DNA from 4 places in the Comamonas sp. Z1 genome. Region 1 is predicted to be linked to each of the others. Evidence: predicted binding sites of a transcription regulator. Region 1 holds the regulator's gene; each other region holds the start of a gene.

The links. Region 1 encodes LexA, which represses DNA repair genes until DNA is damaged. Its sites were predicted from a motif close to ACTGTATNNNNATACAGT; they were not measured.
Region 2: a site for LexA is predicted at 1,353-1,370, ahead of FSY45_RS26505 (PA0069 family radical SAM protein). Genes of this name have one in related genera too.
Region 3: a site for LexA is predicted at 1,471-1,488, ahead of recA (recombinase RecA). Genes of this name have one in related genera too.
Region 4: a site for LexA is predicted at 1,700-1,717, ahead of FSY45_RS00500 (VRR-NUC domain-containing protein). Genes of this name have one in related genera too.

The regions. Positions count from the first base shown of each region.
Region 1 is NZ_VOQT01000003.1:227,606-231,232, reverse strand. It holds gene FSY45_RS07745 (universal stress protein) at 1-108, opposite strand, end outside; gene FSY45_RS07740 (hypothetical protein) at 252-497, opposite strand; gene FSY45_RS07735 (hypothetical protein) at 915-1,337, opposite strand; gene lexA (transcriptional repressor LexA) at 1,507-2,178, opposite strand; gene FSY45_RS07725 (asparaginase) at 2,261-3,241, shown strand; gene adk (adenylate kinase) at 3,517-3,627, opposite strand, start outside.
Region 2 is NZ_VOQT01000033.1:18,463-22,089, reverse strand. It holds gene FSY45_RS26510 (tripartite tricarboxylate transporter substrate binding protein) at 1-69, shown strand, start outside; gene FSY45_RS26505 (PA0069 family radical SAM protein) at 189-1,346, opposite strand; gene rnk (nucleoside diphosphate kinase regulator) at 1,701-2,108, shown strand; gene FSY45_RS26495 (acyltransferase) at 2,170-3,342, opposite strand; gene FSY45_RS26490 (GbsR/MarR family transcriptional regulator) at 3,594-3,627, shown strand, end outside.
Region 3 is NZ_VOQT01000018.1:30,241-33,867, forward strand. It holds gene recX (recombination regulator RecX) at 1-118, opposite strand, end outside; gene recA (recombinase RecA) at 304-1,413, opposite strand; gene FSY45_RS22745 (MarR family winged helix-turn-helix transcriptional regulator) at 1,552-2,043, shown strand; gene FSY45_RS22750 (response regulator transcription factor) at 2,170-2,847, shown strand; gene FSY45_RS22755 (sensor histidine kinase) at 2,960-3,627, shown strand, end outside.
Region 4 is NZ_VOQT01000001.1:104,939-108,565, forward strand. It holds gene FSY45_RS00500 (VRR-NUC domain-containing protein) at 1-1,626, opposite strand, end outside; gene FSY45_RS00505 (carboxymuconolactone decarboxylase family protein) at 1,839-2,168, shown strand; gene FSY45_RS00510 (potassium transporter Kup) at 2,220-3,627, opposite strand, start outside.

The sequences.
Region 1 (3,627 bases):
AAGGCCGGTCACCTTGGCGCCTTGTTCACGCGCAAGCAGAACGCCAGCACGCACGGCAGCCTCTGACAGTTTGGTGCCATCGGTGGGAATGAGCAGGTGCTTGAACATGTTCAGCCTCCTGATGCCGGAAGATGTGCCTGAAAATCAATTTATTCCAATATTTCGAGCTGCGCAATGCCTAGTTCTTGAATGCAGCAGAGTTGTAGACAGGAGGTAAGACTCTGTAACGGGGTCGATCGCGTCGAGTTGTCTCATTCCTCGGGCGAAGGGGGAACGCGATTGAGGATTTCGCCAGTGGCCTCTATCTCGAACTGCTGTGGATTGAGCCAGTTGACCTCCTGATGATCGGCAGTTTCAAAGTAAATGGCAGACGGTCGTATGGAGACGCCATGCGGCATGTCGACCTCATCAAAACTCTGATAGACCAGAATCAGGCGCAGGTCTCCATTGGCGTCTTTGGCCTGTATGTGCTGCAAGAGCTTGCGGTAGGCACTCATAAGACGCCCTCATTGACATGTGTATATGAATGTTTCCACTGTCGAAGAGGTGCTGCAATACCCTGATCCGGGTATCCGTTCTGACGCATATTCGCGCCTGACAAGGAGTTTAGAAGGCTGCGAGGCTTGTGCGAAATGCGTTCCGGCGGACAGGCACAGGCAGAACATCAGCAAATAATTTACATAGCGATCCAGATCGTTCGGCGCCAATACGGAGGGCCTGCTCTGGCGACATCGAGTTTTTGCCTATGCACTGCTGGCAGAGTTGTCTGGCGCCATATCTGCCGGCCGATGGGCCAAGAGCGTTGAGGTGGCTTCCTGTTGGATGCAATGGAAGCTTTGTTGCATCGCCTGCAGGCCTATCGCGGGTCGGGCTCGGAGCTGCACGAGTGCAGGCAGTCAAACCTCACTGAGCTTTCAGACTTGCGGGGCTGCTTGCTCATGGAGTGCCATACGCTCCAGCGCGGCACAGACATCGGCCATGCGTCCGCAGATCAGCAGGCATTCGGGCTGACTGCGCGGCTCACGCTGCACGATCTTGAGAAGTCGTGGAGAAGCTGCTTGCCTAGACTCGTCGGTTATTGGCGATTGCAGCTCTGGTGTCGCTGCAAAGGCCTGAGGACAAAGCGTATTGCTGCCTAGACGACTGCGGCCGCGGTTGGCGCGCATGACAGGAATGCTGATCTGCTTCGCCTTTGGGCGATTGGTAGTGAAGGATACAGGTTCTGCAGCGGCTTCGCTTGCATCATCAGAGCAGAAGTTCGGGTTGAGCGACAGCGTGGCAGGCTGCCCTTTAAGGGTCAGGCGTGTCAAAGCCTGCAGTGATGTGGCGAATCCCATTTGGCAACTCCTCTTGATGACCTTGCGGCATGGATAAGGGCAGGATTGCGTTCTTCAGGCAAAGCTCCGCCCAGGGCGAAGCTCAACGGCTTCGCGCCTACCACCTGGGCTTGAGAGGGAAAGAGGCCCGGTGCCTCCGCTGCATAGGCGGAGGGACGCCGTCTGCCCGTTACATGAACATGCTGTTGCGGATAAGGCCTACGGCCAGGCCTTCGATGGCGAATGGCTCTTCAGGATCGACGTGAATGATCTTGTAGTCGGGGTTCTCGGGCAGCAGCTCGATGCCCTGAGGCGTGCGCTTGAAGCGTTTGACGGTCACGTCGTCACCGAGGCGGGCCACCACAATCTGGCCGTTGCGCGCTTCATGCGTAGCCTGTACCGCCAACAGGTCGCCGTCCATGATGCCCGCGTCACGCATGGACATTCCGCGGACCTTGAGCAGGTAATCGGGCTTGGCGGCAAACAGGCTGGGCTCGACCGAATAGCTCTGATCGATATGTTCCTGGGCCAGAATAGGCGAGCCGGCAGCGACGCGGCCGACCAGTGGAAGCACCAGCGGAGCTAGTGCCGTGAGCGGCAGCGCAAAGCTGGCACCGCGTGCCGCATTGATGGTGCGCACGGTATCGGCGCGCAGGCGAATGCCGCGCGATGTGCCGCTGACCAGATCTATGACGCCCTTGCGGGCCAGTGCCTGCAAATGCTCTTCTGCAGCATTGGCCGACTTGAAGCCAAAGGTGCTGGCAATCTCGGCCCGGGTAGGGGGCGCACCCGTGCGAGCGATGCTGGACTGGATGAGGTCCAGAATCTGCTGCTGGCGGGGAGTGAGCTTGGGGTGGTCCATGGGCATTCCTTGATCGATCGATGATGAATACTGTGTGTTCATCCAGTACCTGTATTTTTAATCAGTTTGAAGAGGACTGCAAGTGGAACCTGACAAAAATATCGTCATCCTGGGCACGGGCGGCACGATTGCCGGTGTCGCCGAGCAGGCGGGCACCAGTGTGGGCTACCGTGCGGCCCAACTGGGCGTGGCTCAGCTGCTGCAGGCCGTGCCGGACCTGGAGCGCGTTGCTTCTGCATCGCTGCAGGTGGAGCAGCTGGCGCAGCTGGACAGCAAGGATATGGATCACGCGACCTGGCATGCACTCGCGCTGCGATGTGCCGAGCTGCTCGCTCGTGATGACGTGAGCGGCATCGTGATCACCCATGGCACCGACACGCTGGAGGAAACCGCCTGGTTTCTGCAATGTGTTCTGCACCCGGCAAAGCCCGTGGTGCTGACCTGCGCCATGCGCCCGGCCACAGCCATTTCGGCTGACGGCCCCGGCAATCTGCGCGATGCCGTGGCCTGTGCGGCCGACATGCAGGCTGCTGGCCGCGGTGTGCTTGCCGTGGTGGCGGGCCGGGTGTTCAGTGCACGCCAGGTGCGCAAGGTGCATCCTTATCGTGTGGATGCCTTCGATGGCAGTGGTGCCGGCCCGCAGGGCTGGGTGGAAGAGGGGCGGCTGCGCTGGGCAACAGGCGGGCTGCCGGTCGTTGCGGCCAGCTCCACTGCAATCGCTTTACCGCCCGCAGATCACTGGCCCCTGGTGGAGCTGCTGCACAGTCATGCGGGCTGCAACAGTGCCGTAGCTCTGGCGGTGATGCAGGCCTGGTATGCGGCAGGCGTGCGTGCCGTGGTGGTGGTGGGCACGGGCAATGGCACACTCCATCAGGCATTGGGGTCAGCCCTGGACTGGGCGCAGGCGCAGGGCATGGCTTTGCGCATCACGACCCGGTGCGAGGAGGGGCAGGTGGTGCAGGCCGAGGGAGCGGGGGATGGCCGTGTGAGCAGCCTGCCGGCGGCCAAGGCCAGAATCAGCCTGATGCTGGAGCTGATGGGCTGGCCTCACGCATTGGATTGATGCTCTTGTTATGAGAGCTGCTAGCCCTCATTGATAAAGAGTATTTATGGTGTTTTGCTCTGAAATCCAATGAATGTAGCCGCGGGAAGCTATGAATATTGATGGCTCCAGCGCCATCCCTGGTACAGCTTTTCCGCACCGGACTGATGTCGGCCGGAAGGCCGGGAGCGCGAGCTTCAAAAACAAAAAAGGCCGGTGAAGACTCCGGCCTTTTTTGCCCAGAGATGCCTGGCCGCGAAAGTCGGCAAGGCTCCATGAGCGAGTGATCAGGGCGATCAGGAAGCCAGAGCGGCCAGAGCGCGTTCGGTGATTTCTTCCACGCTGCCTGTGCCGCTGATGGCGCGGTACTTGGGGGCCGCTGCTGCATCGGCCTTGGCCCAGTTGCT
Region 2 (3,627 bases), on a different contig from region 1:
AACGAACTGCAGAAGGCCTATCAGCGCCAGCAGGCCTTGCTCAAGTCCATTGATTACCAAGCTCAGTAAACAGTTCAGGCGCCCAAAAGGCCGGAGTCACGCCAGATTCCGGCTTCTTGCAACCGGGTAGCTGCAGCTCGCTGCGTCGACCCGTTCCGAGTCGGCACGCAACGGACTGAGACGAAACATCAGAAAAGACTTTGCTGCGGCGACAGAAAGGAATGATGGTACTGATCGCAGTCCAGTTGCACGCGCTCACGGTTCAGCCCAAGCTTGCGGCAGGCCAGTGCAAAGCGTTGCGCCAGCATATCGGCCCAGGCGCCCGCTCCCTTCATGCGCTGGCCAAACCTGCTGTTGTAGACCTTGCCGTCGGCTCTGCCCGCTTCGCTGATCCCATGCAGATCCCGCACCCGCTCCATCACGCGTTGGGCGCGCTCGGGATAGTGCAGCGTCAGCCATTCATTGAACAGCGGAGCCACTTCCCACGGCAGACGCAGCACTGCATAAAAAGCCTGTCTTGCACCGGCCTCGCTGGCTGCGGCCAGCACCTGCTCCATATCGTCGTTCAGGAACGGAATCTGCGGCGCCAGGCTGACGCCTACGGGTATGCCCGCCTCGCTCAGGGTCCGAATCATGCGCAGCCGCCGATGCGGTGCGGCGGCGCGTGGTTCCAGCTGCCGGGCCAGCTCGGGCTGCAAGGTGGTCAGCGTCACATAAACGGCCACCAGATGCTGCTGTGCCAGCGGCACCAGCAAATCAAGGTCGCGTTCGATGCCGCTGCCCTTGGTGACGATGGAAAACGGATGCCTGGCCTGCGCCAGGACCTCTATCACGCGGCGCGTCAACCCGACTTCGCGCTCCACAGGCTGGTAGCAGTCCGTGACCGAGCCGAGCATGATGGGGGCCGCCACATGGCTGGACCGGGATAACTCGGCGCGCAGCACCTCGGGCAGGTTCTGCTTGGCAATCAGCCGGGTTTCGAAATCCAGACCCGGCGAATAGCCCAGATAGCCATGCGTGGGCCGGGCATAGCAATAGATGCATCCGTGCTCGCATCCTCTATAGGGATTGAGCCCCAGATGAAAAGGCAGATCCGGCGATTCGTGGCGGCTCAGGGCTGATTTAGCCCGCTCCCACTCCAGATGGGTGCACCAGGTCTTGACCTCCTCACCCTCTTCGCTTCCTTCATCCTGTTCGGACTTGCCCCAGCCATCATCGAAACCCTGGCGCAGCTCCCGTGCAAACCGGTGCGTGATCTGGCTGGTAGCCCCTCGCCCCTTGATGAGCCGCACCGGCACATCGGTCCGAATGGATTCCAGTCCAGAGGATGAGGAAAGTTTCTTCATAAAACAACTGTACATAAATACAGCTATTCATTGCAAGAAATGGGCACTGACCATGGCTGCATCCCGGTCAATACGGTGAGGGTTGATTGAGTCAGATTTGGATGAAAAATGACTGCGCCCAGTGCTCTACAGGCTTAGCACGCTCCATTAACTAGAGCAAGTTCAAAGTCAATCCGCACTCAGTGAGTGCGAGATGGCTTGGCAGTTTGCGATTCAGCGCCGACAATCCCTTCAATGCACCAAGTTGGTGCCTTTCACTGAATGCCTTGGCCCGGACAACACCGTTGCCCGGGCTTTTGTCCGTTTGCGCAACGCCAAAGCGCCAACCACACCATCTCGCAAGGGAGTTACTACATGGAGCGCAAGCCCAATATCACTCTGTCCTCCTTGGACCTGGATCGCATTGAATCGCTGCTGGAAAAGAACAACAGCCAGTTCCCCGGCCGTGATGCACTGGAGGCGGAGCTGGACCGCGCGGATGTACTCGACCCCGCAGAAATACCCGCCAACGTGGTGACGATGAACTCCACCGTGCGCTTCACCATTCTCGAGATCGCCAAGACCAATACGCTGACACTGGTCTACCCCAAGGATATGGATGGCAGCGCCGACAAGGTCTCCATCTTTGCGCCGGTAGGCATCGCCCTGCTGGGCCTGTCAGTGGGCGATGAGTTCAAGATGCCCAGCCCTACCGGCCAGGTAACCGTGCGTGTGGATGCCATCGAGTTCCAGCCCGAAAGCGCGGGCGAGCTCCATCGCTGAACCGGCTCACCCAACAAAAAAGCAGCTCACCGGAGCTGCTTTTTTGTTGCCTGGATCAGACTCAGCGCAAGCCGGCCAGCATGGTGGTCAGCAGACCCGCGCCGATCAGGCCTGCCTGCCAGCGCAGGGCCTGACTCCATGACGAAACATGGCGCTCCACCAATTGATACAGCGCGTAGCCGGCAGTCAGTGAAAGCACAAAGGCAAACGGGATGCCCACCACGGCGGCGGTGACCGAACCGTGCCAGAAATGGTTGACCACTGCGTTGACCAGCAGGCAGATGGAAAAGTGAATCAGAAATACCGAGTAGGAAATCTCTCCCAGGCGACGCAGCGGCGCAAAACCCTGCCAGCGGGCAATGACCTCGGTACGCATGCAAACGATCAGCAGCATCGCGGTCACGCCGGCGAGAAATATCCGGTCGCGCCACTCATAGACCAGTGCGCCGATGATCAGAGCAGCAATCAGCATGCCCCAGCTCCAGGCCGTCAGGCGCTTGTCTGCCGCCACTGCCCAGAAGGCCATCATGCCGATGCCATAGGCACCCATGAAATAAATCGCCCAGACATCCAGGTCTGCATCGAGATTGAAGCTCAGCAGCGAAGCTGCCGTCCCCACGAGCACCAACCCCTGCATGCCAGTCACAGCCCAGGGCCACCAGCGCTTCATGGCCGTATCGCCCCAGCGTTTCAGCGCCCATTGCTGCAGCCAGCGCACTCCGGCCAGCAGCAGCACGGTCGCGGCGAACAGCTGAAAGTCTATGGACACATACCAGACGCCAGCCGACAGTGACTCCTCGCCCACAATGCCCTGCAGCAGCAAGGCATGGGCCATGAGCTGCCATAGATCGGGGTCGGCAGACACGGACTCGTGATCGAACCAGGGACGAATCGCCGCAGACACCACAATCGTCACCACCAGTGCCACGGCATAAGGCACGACCAGACGCACAAAGCGCTTGCCAATCTTGGACCAGGGTGAATCAAACCGCGCCAGACCCATGGGAGCCAGGCTGGCTGCAGCCAGAAAACCGCCGATCACCAGAAAGATCTGCACGGCCATACGGGCGTACTCATAGAGCCAGTCCAGCAGGTCGGGCATGACAGGGTGAGCCACATCGGACATGGGGCCGTAGAAAGCCAGGTGATGCCAGACGATGGCAGCACAAGCCAGCCCCTTGGTACAGTCGATCAGGGCACTGCGGGAATGAGAGGAAATAGAACTTTGAACCATCAGATCACGGCCGCCCGCAGCCCATGGGCTGCCCGGCAGCAGGGTGAGTTTGCCCGGCAACAGGCAACGTAAAGAAGCCGACTTAAAACAGGATGGCGATTTTGCGCCGATTCCCAACAATTTGCTGACAGCGTTGCAAGTTTTACGAAACATATCTGCGCGGGCTTCATGCGCCAAGCATGAACAAAACCAGAGCGATTGCACACCGGCTTGATTTCCCTGCCCCACTGAGAACCCCGGGCAAAGGCACAATGGAGGCCATGACGCAAGCCAAACCACTGTCGG
Region 3 (3,627 bases), on a different contig from region 1:
GATCGTCGCCCTCCTCCACATGGGCGGCCAGCTTGCGCTGCAGCTCCAGCCGCGAATGCTCGCGCTGCGCCAGCAGCTTGAGGGCGCGGCCCTTGAGTGAAAGTTTGGCAAAGCTCACGACGCATCTCCAGAAACAAAAAGGCGCAGGACGAACCTGCGCAAAGATGGCAAACCTTTTGAGCCATGAGGCCCGCACCCAAACACCGGCGCTCACCAAGCCAGGGACATCAAGCAGGGGCCGCACCCGCAGCGAGGATGTCGTCCCCTTTCGCGAAAGGCGCATGGCGCCTCAGGGTGACTGAATCAACCTTCAATCACGCCGTCCTTGTCCACCTTGCCCTTGCCGCCCTTGGCAGGCTTGGCCTCGGCAGCCGCAGCACCGTCCACGGGCAGCAGCTTGATGCCCAGGCTCTCGCGCACCTTGTTTTCGATCTCAATGGCCAGCGCGGGGTTCTCGCGCAGGAATTCACGCGAGTTGTCGCGGCCCTGGCCGATTTTTTCGCCGTTGTAGGCATACCAGGCACCGCTCTTTTCCAGAATCTTGGCGTTCACGCCCATGTCCAGAATCTCGCCTTCGCGGCTGATGCCTTCGCCAAACAGGATGTCGAACTCTGCCGTCTTGAAGGGGGGCGAGACCTTGTTCTTCACGACCTTGACCTTGGTTTCGTTGCCGATGGCCTCGTCGCCCTTCTTGATGGTGCCGGTGCGGCGGATATCCAGACGCACGGAGGCATAGAACTTCAGCGCATTGCCGCCGGTGGTGGTCTCGGGCGAGCCGAACATCACGCCGATCTTCATGCGGATCTGGTTGATGAAGATGACCATGCAGTTGGTCTTCTTGATGGTGGCCGTCAGCTTGCGCAGGGCCTGGCTCATCAGACGGGCCTGCAGGCCGGGCAGGGCGTCGCCCATCTCGCCTTCGATTTCGGCCTTGGGCGTCAATGCGGCCACCGAGTCGATGACGATCAGGTCCACGGCACCCGAGCGCACCAGGCTGTCGCAGATTTCCAGAGCCTGCTCACCGGTGTCGGGCTGGCTGATCAGCACGTCGCTGAGGTTCACGCCCAGCTTCTGGGCATAGCTGGTGTCCAGCGCATGTTCGGCGTCGATAAAGGCGCAGGTGCCGCCCTGCTTTTGCATCTCGGCAATGACCTGCAGCGTCAGCGTGGTCTTGCCCGAGGATTCGGGACCGTAGATTTCGATCACGCGGCCACGGGGCAGACCACCTACGCCCAGCGCGATGTCCAGACCCAGGGAGCCGGTGGAAACGACCTGAATGTCTTCGATGGCCTCACCTTCACCGAGCTTCATGATGGTGCCCTTGCCGAACTGCTTTTCGATCTGGGCCAGGGCTGCAGCCAGGGCTTTGGCTTTTTCGCTGTTGGCGTCGTTGGTCTTGGCGATGGCGTTCATATCAGGCTCCGAAGTAGGTGAATGACTGTCTGTGGCCAGTCCTGTTTTTGCATTCAGGCTGGATGCTTGAACAGTAGTTTAGAGGCTAATTCTGCAGATTTATTTAAATATTTAGTCAGTTTGCCTTACTATTTACCCATGTCAGAAATCGCCCCCGTCACCCCGCCCGCCGATGCCTGGCGCCAGACCCATCTGGGTCGTTTGCTGGGCCATGCCATGCGCCGCTTCGATGCGCGCGTGCTGCAGCTCATGGCGCGTGCAGTGGAGGTGCCGCTGACGCTATCCAATCTGGCGGCGCGCGACAAGGTGGGGGCAGCCCATATCCACATCACGCGCCATCTGTCGCTGGCTGGCGACCGGCTCACCGATCTGGCCGACAAGGCCGGCATGACCAAGCAGGCCATGGCCGATCTGGTGGCGCAGTGCGAAGCCTGGGGCCTGGTCACGCGCGAGGCCGACCCGCATGATGCGCGCGCCAGGCGCGTGCGCTTCACCGATACGGGTCTGGCCTGGCTGCAGGCTTTTCACGACGCCGTAAGCCAGGCCGAGGCCGAATTTCGCGAGGCCGTGGGCGCGGATGTGGCTACCGTGGTCGCGCTGGGCCTGGAAGCCTATGCCGAAGGCTACTGAGATTCTGTATTGACGCCTTCTTGACGCCTATGAGCGGCTGTCGAGAATTGCCCCGAACGGCCATGAGCCATCCCTACAATGGCAGCAAAAGTGCAAACAGGCACACATAACAAGCAGGAGACACACATGCGCATACTGATTGCCGAAGACGACCAGGTGCTGGCGGATGGCCTGCTGCGCACGCTGCGCAGCTCGGGCGCCGTCGTCAGCCATGTGGCCAATGGCAGCGAGGCCGATACCGCCTTGCTGACCAGCAGCGAATTCGATTTGCTGATTCTCGATCTGGGCCTGCCAAAGGTGCACGGCCTGGAAGTGCTCAAGCGCCTGCGCGGGCGTGGCGATGCGCTGCCGGTGCTGATTCTCACGGCCGCCGATTCGATCGAAGAGCGCGTACAGGGCCTGGACTATGGTGCCGACGACTACATGGCCAAGCCGTTTGCGCTGTCCGAGCTGGAAGCGCGCGTGCGCGCCCTCACGCGTCGCGGCATGGGCGGCGCCAGTTCCACCATCAAGCATGGCCCGCTGGTCTATGACCAGACCGGCCGCGTCGCTACCATAGACGGCAAGATGGTGGAGCTGTCGGCGCGCGAGCTGGGCCTGCTGGAGGTGCTGCTGCAGCGCGCAGGCCGCCTGGTCAGCAAGGACCAGTTGGTGGAGCGCCTGTGCGAATGGGGCGAGGAGGTGAGCAACAATGCCATCGAGGTCTATATCCACCGCCTGCGCAAGAAAATCGAGAAAGGCCCGATCCGCATCGCCACCGTGCGCGGCCTCGGTTACTGCCTGGAAAAGATAGCACCCCCCTGAGCGGCTTTGCCTAAGCGGCCCCCGCCGCTTCCCCCCGAGGGGGACGATGGCCTTTGCTGCGGGGCGGCCCTTGCTGGTCATCCCTGAGTTGGAATACGCCAGTTTTACAAGCATGAAAATTTTTCAGCGTGAGCAGCGATCCCTCTTCGGCGAGATCCTCGACTGGATGCTCACGCCGCTGCTGCTGCTCTGGCCCGTGAGCCTGGCGCTGACCTGGCTGGTGGCCCAGGGCCTGGCCAACAAGCCCTTCGATCGCGCGCTGGAGTACAACGCCCAGGCCCTGGCTCAGCTGGTCATCGTGCAGCGCGGCAAGGTGCAGTTCAATCTGCCTCAGTCGGCCAGCGAGATCCTGCGCGCCGATGAATCGGACACGGTGTTCTTCCAGGTCAGCGGCACCAGGGGCGAATATCTGGCCGGCGAGCGCGACCTGCCGCGCCCGCCCTCCGTCGACGAGGACACGCCCACCGGCTCGGTGCTGCTGCGCGATGAGGAATACAAGGGCATTGACCTGCGCGTGGCCTATATCTGGGTGCGCATGCCGCTGCCCGGCGAGCCCAACGCTCTGGTGCAGGTCGCGGAAACACGCGAAAAGCGCAGCGTGCTGGCCACGGAAATCATCAAGGGCGTGATGCTGCCGCAGTTCGTCATCCTGCCGCTGGCCGCCCTGCTGGTCTGGCTGGCACTGGCACGCGGCATCAAGCCGCTGCACCGGCTGGAGGAGCGCATCCGCGCGCGCAAGCCCGAGGATCTCTCGCCCATCAATCACAAGGATGTGCCGCT
Region 4 (3,627 bases), on a different contig from region 1:
AGGAATGCCCTGCTCCTTGCAATAGGCCAGCCAGCGAATCTGGTTGTCCTGCAGCTTGTCACCCGGCGCTTTGACTTCCACCAGCTCGTAGCGTGAACCGGCATCGGACCGCAGAGGCCAGAAGCGCACCAGATCGGGAAAGCCGGTGCGGTTGGCCTTCAGGTCCAGCAACAGCCGCGCGAACAGAGTCCGCAGATGGGCGGCAGGCATGCAATCGAGCGCCAGCTCCAGCAGCTCTTGCGTCAATGAGCCCCAGAACACAAATGGTGACTGAACCCCTTGCTTGTCGGCAAAACGCTGGCGAATCGTGGCCCGGTAGCAACCGTCCTCCAGCTCGGCCAGACAGGCATCAAACAGCGGCTGGCGGCGCAGCACAAAATCCGGTGCTCCCAGATCGGCCGGCCCACTCTGGAAGGGATGAAAAAACGCCCCCGGCAGCGGCGCAAAGATGGCGGGCCAGCACAGCAGACCGAATAGCGAGTTGACCAACGCGTTCTCCACATAGAACACAGGCGCATCGGCGCTATGCCAATGGGCTTGCAGCGCGTACTCCACCGCCATGGGCTGGGCGGGTCGGTCCAGCAGCACATCGCTGCGCAGGGCTGCCACGGCCGGGGCCAGAGCTGGCTGGCGCCCCACGGCCCCCAGTCCCAGGCTGCGGCTCAGACGCGGCAGCATGCGCGCCACACGCTGGCGCTCCTCCTCACTTTCAGGCGCGGCTTGCGCCTGGCTGGCAAGAGCCAGCGCCTGATCAAAGCATTGCATGCGCTCCAGCACGCGAATATGACGGTGGCGTGCACCCGCATAGCGGCTGGCCGTGTAGGCCTGAGCCGCCAGCGGCCAGTCCTGCAGCCTCTCGCACATCTGGCCAAGCTTCAGCAGAACCTTGGCCCGGCGCATGTCCAGCCATGGGTTCTCGCTATGATTTTCAATAAGCGCAGGCAGCAATTGTGCCGGCTCCACGCCTTCGTCGAGATCCCGACGCCGGGCCGATATCTCCAGATAGAAGTCCAGATCTTCGCGGCGTTGAAATGCGCGCGAGTCAGCATCCAGCGTCACCGGCTCATAGCGAAAAATACCGAGGTCGGCCAGCACGAACTCCGACCAGTCCTGGTAGAGATTGCCGAAGAACATCAGCCTCAGACGCTCTCCCAGCTCACCCACCATGACGCGCCAGACAGGTTCCACGGCCTCGGGATGCCAGACGGCATACGGCAGAGGCTCGGGTTGCCTCTCAGCCAGCAGTTGCAGCATCTCGGCCTTGCGCATGGAGGAGCACAACTCAAAGCCAGTCAAGATCTGCAGCAGCTCGGGTTTGGTGTGCAAGCCGAATAGTTCGACCGCCTCCATGGGCTCGGTGGTACTGAGCCAGCCACGCTCCAGCAAGGGCGCTGCAGCATCGACCGTCACCGGAATCTCCTCATAGGCCAGCTTGCTGGCTCGAAACCAGGGCCCGCGCCGCATCAGCATTCGTACCAGCAGCGCCCTGGAGTTCTGCGGCAAGCGCGCAAAGCCAGCGATGAAATCAGCCTCCTGCTCGCTGAGCAGATCTCCATAGCGCTGCGCCAGCCAATCCAGCGCCTGCTGGAAGTTGTGCAGATAGTAGAAGCGGTGCGGCGCAAGAATGGCGGCCTGGGATGCGGTCACGGTGACGCTCACAAAATGCTCGGCGAAAAGACGGCTGGATGCCGACAACGAACCTGTATTTTCATACAGCCCACAAATCCCTGCAGGCTCCTCCGAACCCAGTACTGCCGATCGTCGGACGAAACGCTTGCGACTTGAATGCCCTGTGACAGTGGCACACAATCAATGCTTCATTCAACAAGGAGCAGGCAATGCTGGACTGGAACGAATACCGCAAGGAATTGGCGGGCAGGCTGGGAGAGTTTTCCGAGTTGAGCCCAGGCACCATGGAGGGCTACAAGGCCTTGTCCGGTGCAGGCAGGAAGACCGGCCATCTCGATGCCAAGACGCGCGAGCTGATTGCCATTGCCGTGGGCGTGACCACGCGTTGCGACGGCTGCATTGCCGTGCATACCAAGGCTGCCAAGGCAGCTGGTGCCAGCCGGGAAGAAATCGCCGAAGCCCTGGGTGTGGCCGTGGCCTTGAATGCGGGTGCCGCCATGGTCTACTCGGCTCGCGCTCTGGACGCTTTGGACGAGTAACGTTCTAAAAAGATAGCAGCCAGCGCCTGTCTGGCTAGCCATACCTAGCCGTCAAAGCACAACCTGCGTGCCCAGCTCCACCACCTGGTTGGCTGGCAACTTGTAATAAGTCGCCGCACTGGCCGACTGGCGAGACATCCAGCCAAACAGCGCGCAGCGCCAGGCCGAGAGACCGCCTGGCCCGTCCACCACCTGCACCCTGGCCACAAAGAAGCTGGTCGTCATCGGGTCGAGGTTCGGTATCTCGCCATCGACGTCCGGCGCAATCCGCTGGAGCGCCGCCGGAATATCAGGCTGCTCGCGAAAGCCGAAATGCATGTCCAGTGCCCAGACCCCATTGCACATAGGCTTCAGCTGCAGGCGCTCGCCATCATGCACATAGGGCGTGTTCTCGTTGATCACGTGGAGAAACACCGTCTGCTCATGCATGACCTTGAAATGCTTGAGATTGTGGAACAGCGCATTCGGCACAAGCTTGGGGTCGGAGGTCAGATAGATGGCCGTGCCGGACACCACCGGCACGCCGCTCATGGGCGAGCTCATCAGATCGCTCATGGGAATATCAAGGCGACGGCGATGTTCGGCCACCAGCTGGGTACCGTCGCGCCATGTGGTCAGCGCGATGAAGATGATGGCGCCCAGAGTCAGCGGCAGCCAGCCGCCCTGCTCCAGCTTGGTCAGGTTGGAGGCAAAAAAGCCTATCTCCAGCACCGCAAAACAGGCCAGCGCCGCCAGTGTCATGGCTCTTGCTCGGCTGCGCCCCAGATAGACCACAAAGCCCACCAGCATGGTGGTGATCAGCATGGTGCCCGACACGGCAATGCCATAGGCCGCCGCCAGCGCTCCCGAGGACTTGAAGGCCAGCACCAGCGCGATCACGGCCAGCAGCATCAGCCAGTTCACGCTGGGGATATAGATCTGGCCCTGCTCCTGATCGGAGGTATGCAGCACGCGCACACGCGGCAGATACCCGAGGCGGCTGGCCTGCAGCGTCATGGAATAGGCCCCCGAGATGGTCGCCTGAGAGGCAATCACCGTGGCGGCCGTGGCCAACACCACAAAAATCAGCAGCCAGGACGGCGAAGCCAACAGAAAAAAAGGATTGCTGGCAGCCGATGCATCACGCAACAGCAAGGCGCCCTGGCCGAAGTAATTGAGCATCAGAGCCGGAAACACCAGTCCATACCAGCCCAGACGCACGGCCCGGCTGCCGAAGTGGCCCATATCGGCATAAAGAGCTTCGGCACCTGTCATCGCAAGAAACACTGCCGATAGCAGAAAGAAGGCCTTGTCCGTGTGTTGCACGGCGAAGCGCAGCGCATGCAGCGGGTTGACGGCCTGCAGCACCATGGGCGTCTGCACAATGCTGGCCACGCCCGCCCAGGCAATGCAGAGGAACCAGACAATGGTGACCGGGCCGAACAGCTTCCCCACCACACTGGTGCCCTTCATCTGAATG